Regions from separate parts of the Neobacillus pocheonensis genome, predicted to be linked through region 1. Evidence: riboswitches for the same ligand, from Rfam matches in the RefSeq annotation. Region 1 holds a riboswitch; the other holds the start of a gene.
The links. Region 1 has a riboswitch for thiamine pyrophosphate ahead of ABES02_RS28735 (ABC transporter substrate-binding protein). Riboswitches for the same ligand answer to the same signal wherever they lie in the genome.

Region 2: it holds a riboswitch for thiamine pyrophosphate, as region 1 does, so the genes downstream of both, thiM (hydroxyethylthiazole kinase) here and ABES02_RS28735 (ABC transporter substrate-binding protein) in region 1, are expected to answer to the same signal.

The regions. Positions count from the first base shown of each region.
Region 1 covers NZ_JBCNAD010000087.1:253-7,940, forward strand. The annotation lists gene ABES02_RS28715 (TatD family hydrolase) at 1-600, opposite strand, end outside; gene ABES02_RS28720 (ABC transporter ATP-binding protein) at 597-1,337, opposite strand; gene ABES02_RS28725 (ABC transporter permease) at 1,334-2,101, opposite strand; gene ABES02_RS28730 (thiamine-binding protein) at 2,101-2,391, opposite strand; gene ABES02_RS28735 (ABC transporter substrate-binding protein) at 2,404-3,399, opposite strand; TPP riboswitch at 3,544-3,653, opposite strand; RNA gene ffs (signal recognition particle sRNA small type) at 3,850-3,943, opposite strand; tRNA gene ABES02_RS28745 (tRNA-Asn) at 3,941-4,013, opposite strand; RNA gene ssrA (transfer-messenger RNA) at 4,024-4,386, opposite strand; tRNA gene ABES02_RS28755 (tRNA-Ser) at 4,396-4,486, opposite strand; gene ABES02_RS28760 (hypothetical protein) at 4,606-4,899, opposite strand; gene ABES02_RS28765 (hypothetical protein) at 4,918-5,451, opposite strand; gene ABES02_RS28770 (tubulin-like doman-containing protein) at 5,703-6,812, opposite strand; gene ABES02_RS28775 (acyl-CoA dehydrogenase family protein) at 7,046-7,688, opposite strand, start outside.
Region 2 covers NZ_JBCNAD010000047.1:51,377-59,064, forward strand. The annotation lists gene ABES02_RS24205 (acetylornithine deacetylase) at 1-13, opposite strand, end outside; gene thiW (energy coupling factor transporter S component ThiW) at 10-519, opposite strand; gene thiE (thiamine phosphate synthase) at 516-1,154, opposite strand; gene thiD (bifunctional hydroxymethylpyrimidine kinase/phosphomethylpyrimidine kinase) at 1,151-1,960, opposite strand; gene thiM (hydroxyethylthiazole kinase) at 1,975-2,781, opposite strand; TPP riboswitch at 3,052-3,161, opposite strand; gene ABES02_RS24230 (glutaredoxin family protein) at 3,534-3,773, opposite strand; gene ABES02_RS24235 (hypothetical protein) at 3,984-4,205, opposite strand; gene ABES02_RS24240 (hypothetical protein) at 4,404-4,598, shown strand; gene ABES02_RS24245 (spermidine synthase) at 4,731-5,498, shown strand; gene ABES02_RS24250 (hypothetical protein) at 5,642-5,797, shown strand; gene ABES02_RS24255 (hypothetical protein) at 6,009-6,413, shown strand; partial or broken gene ABES02_RS24260 (gas vesicle protein) at 6,681-6,968, opposite strand; gene ABES02_RS24265 (gas vesicle protein K) at 6,991-7,275, opposite strand; gene ABES02_RS24270 (gas vesicle protein) at 7,184-7,465, opposite strand; gene ABES02_RS24275 (GvpL/GvpF family gas vesicle protein) at 7,468-7,688, opposite strand, start outside.

The DNA of each region.
Region 1 (7,688 bases):
TTCAACCATCAATAGCTCGAGAGGAAAGACTTTGACAAGCTGTTGAATTTCTTGTTCATACACCACATCGGGAGTAATAGAAATATGATAGCCGTTTCTCGCCATTCGGTCTATTGTTTTCTGATCCCCTTTAAACCAATGAAAATGCGCTTTAGAAACAGAATATTTTTCGAGAAGGTCACAAACGACCGGTGCATCATCATAAACAGCATGAAGGACAATCGGTTTTCCCCATTTTTTAGCCATCTTGATAAACACTTCCAATACTTCAAGATAAGGAGCAATCGTAATTACCTGCTCTTGTCTTAAGTAGTATGGCAGCCCAACCTCCCCAACAGCGATCATTTCATCACGGTGGTCGTCCATCCAATTAAGCAGCACATTCAGTTCGTTTTCAGAAGGCAATGCTTGTTCTGGATGGTAGCCAAATGCAGGTTTTACCTTTTGATATTTTTGTGAAAGCAAAAGATTTCTTTTACTCGATTCCAAATGAAAGGATACAGAAATCATGGCCTCGATACGGGCAGAATCAAGTAAAAGCTTTTTTATTTCCTTATCATGATAGTGATCCATATGAATATGAGCGTCAATCATGTTCATTTGACTTCACCAACTAATTGGTAATATAAATCCCTTTTCCATTGAATAAAGCGATTATCGAGCAGAATACTTTCGTGCCGTGGCCTTTCAAATGGGACCTCTATGTTTGAAGCGACCTTTGCTGGCTTACCAGACAGCATCATCACTCGATCGGATAGAAACAATGCTTCCTCAATATTATGAGTAATGAATAGAATGGTCCTCCGATGTGATTCCCACATTTCCAATAGCCATTTCTGCATTTCAAATCGGGTTAGCTCATCCAAAGCCGAAAACGGCTCATCAAGACAGATCACCTCTTGCGGGCTCAATAACGCACGGATAAAAGCAGCCCGCTGCTTCATTCCTCCTGATAGCATGTGAGGATAGGCGTTTTCATAATCAGAGAGTCCTGCGATCGCCAGCATCTCTCGTGCTGAATTTACTTCTTTTTTTCCTTGAAGTTCTTGGCCGAGCAGGACATTTTCAAGGATCGTTCTCCACGGGAAAAGCGAAGAAGTTTGCGGCATATAGCTAATAAAACCACGCTTGCCATTAATGGTTTGACCGTCTAATCGGATTTCCCCTTCATCTGGTGAAAGAATACCCCCAATTAAATGAAAGATGGTGCTTTTTCCACTACCTGATGGGCCAATAATTGAAACAAATTCATTTTTTTTAATGGAAAAATCAAGGTTTTTTAGTACTTCATTTTGTCTGAAACGCTTCGAAACGTTTTGAAAACGGAGATAGCTCATTTGTTCTCATCCCCTTTCGGCTTCCAACGAACCACTCTTTGCTCTATAAAAACGATGAAAAAGAAAAATAAGAGGCTCAAGAACATGATCGTAAAAATAGCAACAAACACCCGGTCCGTTCGAAAAGACGACGATGCGAATGTCATAAAGACACCGATCCCCTGCTTAGCACCAAGCCATTCGGAAATAACGGCCCCCATTACGCTGTATGTTGCAGAGATCTTTAAGCCTGAAAAAATCGACGGCAACGAAAACGGCAGTTCCAATTTCCAAAAAAGCTGCGTTTTCGATGCACCTGCCATCATCATATAATGCTTCAACTCTGAAGGGGTTTGGCTAAATCCATCTAAAGCGGCCACAGTAATGGGAAAGAAACAAACCAGAGTGATCACAATCATTTTTGGTAATATTCCAAACCCAAACCAAATGACCAACAGTGGAGCAAGAACGATAATGGGAACATTTTGCGATAAAATCAACAATGGATAGAAGGAATCTTTTAAAACAGGAACTAGATGCAATAAAATGGCGGCCACCAGTCCAATGATTGCTCCAACCGCAAATCCAAGTAGTGAAATTTTAACCGTTGAAAACACATCTGGATAAAAATTAAGCCAACCATCCATGGCCTCTGCGAAAATCTTTGATGGCGGAGGAAGAAGCCATTCCGGCACTTCTGCTATATTAACGACCATTTCCCAAATGACAAACAAAAGGAGGAGAACCAAAATTGGTCTCCACCCTTTTACAAGATTCTTCCTCATCATCGATATTTCACCGTTAAGTCAGCCATAGAAATGCCTGTTGGCTGATAAAGAATCTTCACTTGTGAAATGACATTTTTGCTTCCCATTTCAATCATTCGTTCATTCATTTTTGAAATTACCGCAAATAATTCGTGAAGTTCGCCTTCCATTGTTGTTTCTAACGGGTGTACCTCATATTTCACACCAGATTCATCTATTACTTTAATGGCTTCATCAACGTACGGAATCACGTCTTCGCCATTCTTTGTTTTCGGGATTATTTGAATGCTGATTAAAGAATTCGCCATGTCTTTATCCCCCTATTGTTTTGGTAAAAACTCATTAGTAAATGCTTTTTTCGCATCTATTTTTTTGTCAAGAAGCTTATTTTCATACATCCATTGGGTATAATTTTCCCAAACCTCTTGCTTTTGAATCCCCCATGCCTTTGCATCATCCTGATATTTCGGCGATAACCATTCTTGACTTTTCTTAACAAGCTTTGGATCTAAATCCGGTGCTGCTTTCATCAGGATATCCGCAGCTTGATCAGGGTTTTTGATGGCAAATTGATACCCTTGTGCCGTGGCTTTTACGAATGCTTTAACCGTTTCAGGGTTCTGTTCGATCATTTTTTCGTTGGTCTCTAAAACGGGTGTATAGTAGTCCAGTTTGTCAGAGTAATCGGTTAAGTAAACCATATTAATCTTTTCATTACGAAGCTCTGCTTGAATACCAGTCCATCCATAGTAAATCCAAGCAAAATCGATGTCTCTTTTCACAGCCGTAAAAAAGTCGGTATCACCCATGTTCACAATTTTCACCTTATTGGCATTGGCATTTTCTTTGTTCATTAAAGAAGTGATAACAGATTTTTCGACTGGCGAACCCCATCCACCGTATGTTTTTCCTTCAAAATCTTTTGGTGATTGAATCTGTTTGGCAGCTGGTGAAGCGAAACCTGATGTATTGTGCTGAATCACAGCAGCGATGGATACTAGTGGCACCCCTTGTACACGTGCTTGGGTTATCGCTTCTTGGTAGCCAACACCAAATTGCGCCTTGCCAGAAGCTACTAGTTGGTCAGCACCCGACTCGCCCGGCATGATAATATCCACATCTAAGCCCTCTTTTTTAAAGAATCCTTTTTCTTTTGCTACGTATAATCCAGTATGATTGGTATTTGGCGTCCAATCTAGTACGATCGAAACCTTTTTAAGAGGCTGCTTTTTTCCTTTTGCGTTTTCCGTTTCTTTTTTACCGCTGCATCCCGTTATTAAAAAAACTGATAGGACTAGTACTAGCCATTTCTTCATCTTGAATCCCCCATATGTGAAATTAAAATCTAAAGTGAAACAAATCAAAATGGCTGGAACCTTAGTTGTAAGAAGGCAAAACCTTGTTTAAACAAAATAAAGCACCCAGGCTAAGAAACCTGAGTGCATATCAGCAAACAATTAATTGTTTAAGAATATGTTCCCTCCGCCGGTATTAACCAGATCAGGTTCCAAGGGTCATCGTCTCACGGACTAAATCTCAACCGGCAACACCGGTTCCCCCACATTTCATCGTATTCACTTATTTCTCTACCATTATATCAGTCATTGTAGTCAATGCCAACGTTTTTATATACAAGTTCCAGGGAAAGTGCCATGGGGACGGTTCTTCTGGTCTGAACTGACTTTATAAATACCATGAGAACCGTCCCCGTGGTCAAAACAAAAAAACGCTAAACTCAAATAAGATAAGAGTTTAGCGTTTTGAGCTTCTACCTATGTAATACCCACACAATTTCACTAGTTATGGCTGCTGCGTTCCCGCCCTGACCAAGTTCCTAGTTTCCTTGTTGGACTATAAATCCGCAGGTAGGACTCGAACCTACGACCAATCGGTTAACAGCCAATCGGACTACCACCTGGACTACTGCGGAACAATTATTTTAGTGGAAATGACGGGAGTTGAACCCGTGTGCAAAGATATTGGCACTTATACTTCTACGAGTGTAGTCAGTAAAATTAGTTTTCACCGACTTCTTTAGCCTACTGACAGGCATTGAAGCAGCTAGTCTGATTATTCTCTTCTTTCATCCTCAGACGGTGGAATTCAGCGTAGTCCACTTAGAGTGAGTCCCTTACCCTACCACATGGACGATGGAGGGTGGAACCGCTAACGGCTGTTATTAAGCAGCGAAAGCGAAGTTGTTTTCTTGTTTGCCAGCTATAGGCTTTATCGTTTTAACGAGGCCGAATCCCTCGACTCGCAATATAAGCTCAAACTATCCCTGTCGATACCAAGACATTCCCATATTATAATGGCAGAGAAGAAGGGATTTGAACCCTCGCGCCGGTTACCCGACCTACACCCTTAGCAGGGGCGCCTCTTCAGCCTCTTGAGTACTTCTCTGTAAAAAAAATTATCGTGAAGTTCCGTAAAGAACTTACACATGAACTATATCATCAAACTCAATTGGAAGACAACTGTAAATTTTGGTAGTTCAAAAGTCCTAATGGTTTCATTAGCTTTTACCGTAATCTTGTGAACCGGACATGTTCCTTTTTTACTAAGCTAATGAATTTCTCCCTTTCTATATCCATACTAATAATCATTTTGACATTTTTTTCATTGCTTAAGAAGCGTTTTACATTCTTGTTATTGTAAATAATATATCCGTATCTGTAATCCTGCTCTAATGAGGAAAACCATGCTTCTTCTGTTAATCTAATTATGTGTTTTTCGAACTTTGATTTCGGGGAAAAATCAGGAATGAAAAATCCAACTAATTCTAATGCGATGTCAATAACAATATCTATAAACAAGCTGGTCATTCACTCCTTTTAAGAATTGCCAACGCGCAATAGGGATGGTTTGTGGTCTGAACCAATCTTATTTAAACCGTTAGAACCGTCCCTGGGGTATTCCTTAAATGAGTAGCAAAAGAGTTTCCGTTCTACTCTTCCTTTTTCACCGATTAGATTAAACCAGTTTTGTCCGACATAAAATGGATTCGTTAGTATTTTATTCACGATTAAAGAAATACGGTCATTTTCTTCCTCAGGATTAAATTTAGTTTTAGAAGATAGGGCCAAGATAAAATAGTTTTTAAACTTATCTAATTCCAGTAGTTGAAGATGATACTTCTCACGCTGCTTTTGGTTGAAATCCAATAAGACTGTTTTAATACTATTTTCAACATCAATTTCAAATTTACTCGCATCTTTCCAGGTCGATAAACGAGAATTAAAAATGGACAGTGTTAGGATATAATATGCCTCATAATTCTTAGGATCAAAAACTTCATTAACTACTCGCTTTTCATCTTCCGGTTCAACAATAAACTTTTTATAGTCAGCAAAGAAATTTTCAATCATTCGTATACCTTCTTTCGAACTTTGATAGAATGTTGGATACTATTTCTCTAATCACAGATGAAATAAAATTAAATATATATTTATTCCTTTAATAAAACCAAAATTCCTGCTTATTTCTCCAAAAATCCTCATTATTCACGATTATTAATCGAAAAGTCCTATTACTTGCAGAGAATCCTGTCGTAAAAATGACTGGTTAGAAATAAGAAATTAAAAAGAGTCTACAATTTTTTGTAGACTCTTCACCCCGATTACTTCTTATACTTCGATAACTTGGATGATATGGATACAGACTGTTTTTCTGGTTTTTTAAGCTTTAAGTTGGATGCCCAGCTTATTTGGGACTCATATTTTTGTGAATGTTCTTTTATAACAAGATTCTGTAATCGTTCTTTGTTTTTTTCTAGAGATTCTTCCAGGGACTGCAGCCGACGAGTTGGGAAGTATAGCCCAGCAAGAATGGTTGTAATAGTGGGGTCATTATCTGATAGATAGGTCCCTTCAAATAATTGTAACGGTTCCCCAACCCTTTCAAAGATAGAAGGTACATTAATGAGCTTAGAAATATTTTCTGGTCCTTCATAGATGAGTCCTGCCCGAATGACACCTTGTGCTTCAACAGGGCAGAATATAGAATTTTCCCAGGAAGATTGCACTTTCGTCGAGACATCTGAACTGGTTTTCGCATCAGTAATAGCTGCGGAAGAAATGAGGGTAACTCCTCTAGTTCCAAGTATATTCAAAAGATCAGTTTCATCGAAGTTTCCGTAAAACGAACTCTTAGTTGTTATTTTCAAAAGATGGCTAATCGCCTCAATCGTTTGCCGATTGGCAGAGAGGTAAATCTCATGTTTACTTGATTGCGGCTTCATTTTTCGCATCTGATCATTGTCTACCAAGAAAACAGAAGAAATGGATTCAATTTTGGAAAGCTCTTCGATACACTCTGCCGTATTGATTCGATTCCCCGCTAATACGTTTCGTTCTGGAATAATGGCAATGGCACCCACTTTAACGCCAGGCAATTGGTCGATTAACAGGTCAATTAAAAGCGGGCTCATCCCAGACCCAGTACCGCCATCTGTTGAAAAAGCGACTAAGAGCAGCTTTATGTTCTTGAAGGAGCTACTTACAAAATCAATCATTTCTCGATAGTGTTCCTGAACCGCTCGTAATCCTAAGGATCGATCCTGCCCTGCACCATTATAACCCGGGACAAAATATTTCCTTTCCACCTTGGTATTTACCGCACCATCTCGTTGATTGGTATTAATCAGAGCTGCTTGAAAACCCAAGACGGAAGCTATTTCCGCCATATTTCCACCTGCTTGACCTACGCCTAAGATTCCAACCGATTTCATCTGAAACTCCTCCTTGTTATGCTGAAATAATTCCAATATTTATTGGTAGAAGAATTTTAATAAAATGAATGGTTTAGATAAAAGTATACCTTATAACATGTTTACTTTTTTGAAGGTCGGATTATGACTAAAAACCGTTTTTCATTGAAGCAGCTTACCAAAACACTTAACTCTCATTCTTTATGGAAAAAAATTCACTTGAATAGTTTGTACCCCTAACTTGGGGTCTCCCCCTATAGTATCGATTTCGCAATATTTTCAATGATGGTTTCTGCTTTTTGCAGATTAACCCTTGCAATCCGTATTTCTTTGTACCATCTTTCGATTGGCAAGTCACCAGCAAATCCGGAGCCTCCGTGAATTTGGAGTACATCATCAATTACTTTTGAAGCTGTCTCCGTTGCATGCAATTTTGCCATTTGCGCTGTAAGCTGCCAATCATGATCCTGTGTTCCTACTTTTTTGGCTGCTTCGCTCACCATTAATCTGGCTGCCTGCAAATTCAAGACTGCTTTTGCTAGCATCGTCCGGATTGTGGGAAATTCAGCAAGTGGTTTGCCCCGAGTAATACGTAGTTTAGCATACTGTTTCCCATATTCTAGCGCTTTTTCAGCAACACCTATACTTTTTGCACCGAGAAAAATAAGTGATTCTGACAGCCATTGTTCAACAAGTGTTTTTCCTTCCCCAACTGCCCCTATTCTTTTACTGTCCTGAAGGCAGAAATTTTCCAATGTAAAACTATGAGTGGTTTGAACATCAATCAAAACGGTTTCCTTCCATTCTAGTTGGTCAGAATCCAGTAAAAATAGCGTTGGCTGCAAATCACCGTTGGGTAACTGGCAATTAACTAGAATAGAACCAAAGGTTGATTGT
Region 2 (7,688 bases), on a different contig from region 1:
CCACCAAACTCATTTGTTCAATACCTTTGAGTCCACTAAATTCACAACTTTGTTCTTTCCAAAAATGGTTAGAATGACAAAACCAATTAGTGCACCAGCAAATGAGCTAAAAATAAACAATGGAATAAATCCAAATAGCGTCGCTTTTTGTCCGAGAATAAGCGTTGCAATTGGATAGGAAAGGAGCGCTCCGATTATGCCTGTGCCAATGACTTCTCCTAAAAAGGCAAGATATATCTTTCTAGTTTTCCAAAATAATAATGATGCCAATAATGCACCGACCATGCTGCCAGGAAAGGCAAAGACGGATCCCGTTCCCATTAAGTTTCTTAACAGGGACACACAAAAGGCCTGAGCGACTGCATAGTAAGGTCCTAACAATACTGCGGACAATACATTTAAAAAATGCTGAACAGGAAAGACCTTCGTAAAACCGATTGGAATGGATACTAGACTGCTAGATATCGTTCCGATCGCAATCATCATCGCTGTAAGGGTAAGTTTGTGCGTTTTTTTCATCCCATTATCGCTCCTTTTAATTTTCTGGCAGCCTCCATTGGTGACGCGGCAAGACTTATGGCTGTAATGACCGAGACACCGTCTGCACCCGCATCCACAATTGAACGTGCATTTTCTGCCGTTATCCCGCCAATCCCAACAATCGGGGTTTGATATCCGTTTTCCCTTAATGTTTCAATTAGGGTCGTACCTCGAGAAGGCTTGGCATCCTCTTTTGTTTTTGTTGGAAAAACAGGTCCAATGCCAAAATAATCTGCACCCTCTTTTATGGCAGACATCGCTTCCTCGGTCGAATGGACGGATACCCCGAGGATTTTATCGCCAATTTTTTTCCTAACTGCTCTCACCGACTCATCCTCTTGGCCGATATGGACACCGTCTGCATCTATCGTTAATGCCAGTTCGATATCATCATTCACTATAAACGGGATTTGATTTTGTCTACAAATGTTTTGGAGTTCTTTGGCAAGTGCATATTTTTCAACACCCGTTAAAGCTCCTTCACCCTTTTCCCGAAATTGAAAAAATGTAATGCCGCCGGAAATAGCCTCTTTTAAAACCTCTGTCGGGTCCATCAAGCAATTAGGACTGCCCATGATAAAATAAACCTTTAATGCTTCGCGCAGATTTTTCATGATCTTACAAACACCTGCCTTTTTTGATAGGCCCAATGGTTCGTCGGACCATGCCCCAGTCCAATTTCTAAATCTTCCTCAATGGCTGCCTGAATAAAGTCCTTCGCCTTCACAACAGCGTCGTAGATGGTTGCCCCATTTGCCAGTTCAGCAGTAATGGCCGCTGAAAACGTACAGCCCGTTCCATGGGTGTTTTTCGTCTCGATGCGTTTGCTTGTAAAAGTGTAAAATTTCTTGCCATCAAACAATAAATCGATTGATTCAGTTTCGTTGTCATCATGGCCGCCTTTAATAACGATGTTTTTTACACCTAATTCGAAAAGTCTTTGTGCCGCCTCCTGTTTGTCTTCTTCCGTTTGAATCGACATCTCTGTAAGGACCTCTGCTTCCGGTATGTTCGGTGTAATAACCTTGGCAAGTGGTAATAAATAATTTTTCATGGCCGAAATAGCTTCTATTTGTAAAAGCGATGCTCCCCCCTTGGCAATCATCACTGGGTCCACCACAAGATTGTCCCATTTGTATTTGCTAATTTGTTCACTAACCGCTCTGATGATGTCTGCATTAAAGAGCATTCCGGTTTTTACTGCGTCAGTGCCCATGTCATCACCTATAGCTTGAATCTGCTTAATAACGGCCTCGACTGTCATCGGATAGACGCCGTGGACACCTAATGTATTTTGCGCTGTTACTGCAGTTAAAGCTGACATTCCGAAGACTTCCAATTCCTGAAAGGTTTTAAGGTCAGCTTGAATTCCCGCTCCGCCGCCGCTATCAGATCCTGCAATCGTTAATGCTTTTTTCATTTTGCTAACCTCCCCTACACCTGTCTAAATGAACTATGTTGAACGATATCTTCTGAGGAAACGAGGGCCAATTGGTTTAAAAACTCGATTTGGAAACTTCCTGGACCCATTTCAGCCGTTTTTTGTGCTGCTTTTTCGGCTGCAATTCCGTAAAAGCTTAGTGCTGCAACGGAAGCCCTAATGAGATCCTTATCCACTCCAGCAAAAGCACCAATCACTGAAGTCAATAAGCATCCAGTCCCGGTGACCTTGGTTAAGATTGGATGACCACCCGCAACTAAATACGTGGTTTTTCCATTGCTGACAATGTCTTCTTTTCCGGTAATCACGACAACACAATTCATTTTTTCGGCAGCATTAATGGCGATGTCAATGACATTCCCCTCTGCATTACCAGCGTCAACGCCTTTTATTTCCCACTTTTCCCCCACTACATTCGCAATTTCGGCAGCATTACCTCTAATAACGGAGACTTTAACTTCTTTCATGATTCTTTGTGCTGTTACGGTTCGATAGCTTGTAGCCCCTGCTCCAACCGGGTCAAAAATGACTGGAACATTCGCCTCATTTGCTGCTTTCCCCGCAATGATCATCGATTCAACAGTTTGCGGGTTTAGGGTTCCAATATTTAAAACTACTGAACTAGCAATCTTCGCCATATCCGCCACCTCTTCAGCTGCATACGCCATAACCGGTGATGCGCCAAGAGCAAGAAGACCATTTGCCGTAAAGTTGGTAACAACTACATTCGTGATATTATGTACAAGCGGGTTTACCTCACGTACTTTTTGCAAAGTTTCAGCTAAACTGTTTTTTTCCATTTGAATTTCCCCTTTTCTTTTTTAAAATAAAGGCTCTGTTAAATTTGGTTGTTGATTTCCGCTCCGGGCACTCGCTTTCCGCGGGGAGGTCCTAGAGCCTCCTCGGCGCTTTGCGCCTGTGGGGTCTCTAGCGACCTCTCTATCCCGCAGGAGTCGAGTGCCCTCCGCTCCAATCAACTATGAGCAAAATTAAGATTGACCTTTAACAAAGCCAAAATAAAAAAACCAGATCCATTATTTGGACCTGGTTCATAAGCAAGAAAGTAAAAATACTTCACAAGACTACTTTCCTACGCTGGTATTATCCAGATCAGGTCCAAAGGGTCAAAAACGTTGCCGTTTTCTCTCAGCCCGCATGAAGGGCACCCCTAGTAGATACAACACATATTAAATTTCAACCCAATAATACTCCTATTAAAATAATAAGTAAAGAATAAATTACTAAATAAAAAATCCGTAACAGTTTACATAATGTTATTATGGCAAAACGATTAACCCATGAAAGACCTAACCCTACTTATATTGGTGAGAATTGTCCTTCATTTAGCCAATGAAGGACAGGACAGGCTATTTTCTGTTATGATTTGTCCTTCATCAATCTTATGAAGACCAATTTTCATCTATTCTCTGTAATTTTTGTCCTTCATCGATCTTATGAAGGACATTTTCACCCATTCTCTGTAATGTTTTGTCCATCATCGAGCCTAGTTTCACCCTTTATTAAAAATTTTCGAGATTAATAAATATTTTTCCTATTTTTTTGCCAGCTCCATCAGCTCTTTTAGTTCATTAGTAAAACCTTTAACTGCTCGATGATCTACAACTGTCACTGGAACTCCTAAAAAACCATACGCTTCTACTTCCTTTTGATACTCCGGGTTCGTCGAAACATTCCTGGTTTCAAATGAAATTCCTTCCTGTGTGAGTACTTGTTTGACCATTGTGCATTCAATACAGTCATTTGTCGTATAAACGATTACTTGCTTGCTCATTTTTTATTTTCTCCTCCAAGTCATAAAATGAGATAGTGTTTCGCCATAATCTATCAGAAACCTCTCCAAATGACAATTTTTTAATTTTTGATATTTCACGAATCGATTCATTCATTATGATTGTATGTGTCATTTTCCCTATAAATAGTCCTTCAAATGGCCATGGATCATAAGTTTCAATCATTGTTTGTTCAAGAGGATAGGCTTTCACTAATTGCTTAATTTTTCTTTATAAACAATATCAATATCAGGTGTTACAGAAATATAATATCCATTCTCTATCAGATGTATATGGGCATCAATCATTTTTATCAACCACTTCACCCCTTTAATAGCAACAATTAAAGCGCTTTCATGCGACAAAGAAACACGAGAAATGTCTGTTCCTGCGCTTTCCCGAGGAATAAAAAATATTTCCTCAGTTTTTTTCATGCATCAAAGCCTAGTATAGAGCTATTTTACCATCCCTCTGAACAAAAGCTTAGAATAAATTCATTCTTGAAATAATTCGACTTTTTTTGCATTTTTCATCTATACAATCTCAAATTGACATGATTGATAGAATTATTTTATATATTTGGAATTTTTTGTGGATAGAAATATAATATATTTATAGTATGGGGGTGTCAAATGAGAAAAGATGGTGGTCCAGACATGAAATCGAAGCCAGGTTCTAACAATAATAAGAATAGTGTTCGAGTGAATAATAATTTCAGCCTCACAATTAACTTTGGAGATTCCTTGAATCTACTTGCTTTGATTGCAGGAGTTTATGTTTTGAGGAGAATTGCTAAAAAACAAAAAATTAGGAAAGACAACATGTAATGGGAATTCATCCATTACGTTTTTTTTATGTCCATCTTATTTAATGGATCGGCGCAAATCCTATGCTATTTATTCACTCATGTGCCAGACCAAATGAATACTCTATAGTAAACATGCTATGGAGGTTTAAACATGAATTCAAAAAATAAGAATGAAAGTTTAGAAGGCTACTTTTTGCTTTTCGGGTCAACGTTAGTTTATAAGACTTCTAGCTTATATCAAAATATCTACGTTACCGAACGAAGTGAATTCCAAGGAATGAGAGGAAAGTTCCGTTTACTTCAATTTTCCTCAAATGATGTTCAAGGAATAATCAATTTGGATCAGAAACAATACCTCGTCGTTTCTTACATCCGAGTATTAGTGGATCTTATTAATCACTTTGTATCAGCTTTTAAAAATGGATTCATTATTGGCCATGGAATTGGCACCATTAGTTCCCACTACTCAGATCGAAATATTTTGACAGCTGAGATAGACCCGATTGTCGTTGAGGTATCCAAGCAATACTTTGGACATACTGGAAAGAACGTAGTAGTCGGTGATGGACAAGCGCTCCTAAAAACCCAAGATTCACACTCGGAGGATTTCATTATTTTGGATGCGTTCAGCGGCACTGAGACCCCGTATCACCTAACAACAAAAGAATTTTTTACGCTGACAAACGATAAGTTGTCCGAAAATGGGATTCTAATCATGAATTATATTGGAAAAGTAAGAAATGATGAACGATTGGAGACGCTTTACACAACTATTTCAGGAATCTTTCCTGATGTGAAGCTGTTTGCTACCAATCCCAAGAAAAGTTCGAAACAAAATATATTTATAGTTGCAAGTCGTAGTGAGTTGGGAGATTATTCTCCTCAAGAGGCAGCCCCTTTTCAGATTATGGTTAAATAATTGTGAATATATTAACAAATACGTATTATTTTATCAAAATGAGCTATTTAACTAGAACGAATCTATCTTTTCAACATAACTTGTCTAATATAAGGAGTTTAATAAACTTCCTTTTATAAAAAGATAGAGAGGGGGGATCACACATGGCAATTGTATTTCCAGCTTGTCCAACTCTTGGTGATATTGTTGTTGGACTAGTCTTAGTTGTAGCATTTTTACTGGGCAGTCTTCTCGGCGCTCGTCCAGAAACATTAGCAGCAGTATCCGATGCAATCGCAACTGCGTTTACTTGTTCTTAATTTAGGGCAGTGATCAATGCGCATTCTAGCAATAGACCCTTCTTAGCCAAGCCTAAGGGGGGTCTATTTTAATCGATATGATAGGGATGAATGTGAAATAAAAAATATTTGCTTTTATGTGGATAATAACACAATGCAACATTCGTCAAGCGACATAAGATATAAGGAATGTCTGAACGTATTACAATTTAAACAAAAAGGTGGTTAAATAATGAGTAATAAAAATAATAAAAACAATGAAAATAACGAACAGAGTACGGGGCAGCAACTAGGCATGGATCCTTTAAAGAACCTATCAAACAGTTTATTAAATAACCAAAATTCGCTTGATTTTAATTCTATTATGCGAGCTGCAACAAATCTTCTAAATAATGATGCAATATTGAGTTCTTTAACTGAACTTAGTAAAAAGAGCCAACCCCAAGCTGAGCCTGAAGTTCCTGAAAAAGAAGAAAAACAAGAAAATCCAGAACTTGTTTCTTTAGCGGAACAGCTTGAGAAAATTGCAAATGATTTTTCAGAAATAAAAAATGAATTATTGGCAATAAAGGAACAAAATGAAAATCTTACTAAGTTAGTAAAGAAAATATATAAATACTATTCGAAAAATAAATAGTATATGATGTTAAAGAAAACCTTGAAATCCAAGGTTTTCTTCATTCAACAGCACTAAATTTTCATTTTAATGTTTTCCTGGCTTTTTCTTATCTGATTTCTTACTTTGTAAGTCCTTCTCTTTCTCGTTTTTTGTTGAATTAGCCTTATTCGATTCTTCCTCAGGCTCATCCGGAATCTGTGGAATTACCTTTTCATCCGTTGAATGTATGCCCTTTTCACTTATTGGTCCAATCAAAACATGATCATCAACTTCGTGAGGGATTGCCTTCGTCTCAACGAGCTGTTCAAGGCGATCGATTCTTTCCAGTAATTGAGTACGCTCTTTTTCCGCCAATCTTCCCTTCGAAGAATAATACGGATCACTTTCCCACCAGTCCATACCTATTTCTTTCGCTTTATCAACCGATGCGACCAGCAGCCTGATTTTAATCGTGAGCAAGTCGACGTCAGCTATAGCTATTTTAATGTCCCCTGCAATCACGACTCCCTTATCAAGGATTTTTTCTAAAACTTCCAGTAAATTTGTGGATTGTGATACATGCTGAATGGGCATAAAAATCTCTCCTGTCAGTGGTTTAAAGAAGTCTTCCCAACGGGCCCAATTCTATATTGAGATCTTCATGTTCTAAACCAAAAATCACTTTTAATTCTTCCATTTTTTCCTCAAGCCTCATTAATGTTAACCCTAATTCCTCCAACTGCTCTTCCGTGAGGGAATCACTTTCCACCCGTCTCATAGCCTGTCGCTCCATTAACTGGCGAAGCAGTTCAATGATCGTAAGTACTAATTTTGCCAATCCTTGCTCTACCGTGTTCGAGTCTAAGGGCATCCGTTCCATTAACGATGACCTCCCCTCCATTTTTCCGATCTCTAGTGCCAAAGGCGCTTTCAATTGATGAAATCAAAAGCTTAAGATCAACAACGATTAAATCGATATTGGCAATCGAGATTAATATTTCTCCCTGAACCACGACCCCTGTATCAATGATTCCATCCAATAAATCCAACAAGGTCATTTCTTTATTTTCAAAAAGATGATTCCGCTCCATACTTAGGTCTCCTTCACCATTTTTGAAAAATGATAGGCCGGCCATGGACCGGTAATATGAAATGTACACCCAAATGGTGTGTATGTTTTTTCTATGTCCTGAATTTTGTTTAAAAAATGATCAACATTATTAGTTTCTAATAGATAATCACAATTAATAATCATCTCATCTTTTCGTTCGGTTACTTCTTTCCCCCAATTTTTCCGTAAATTTATATCGTGGA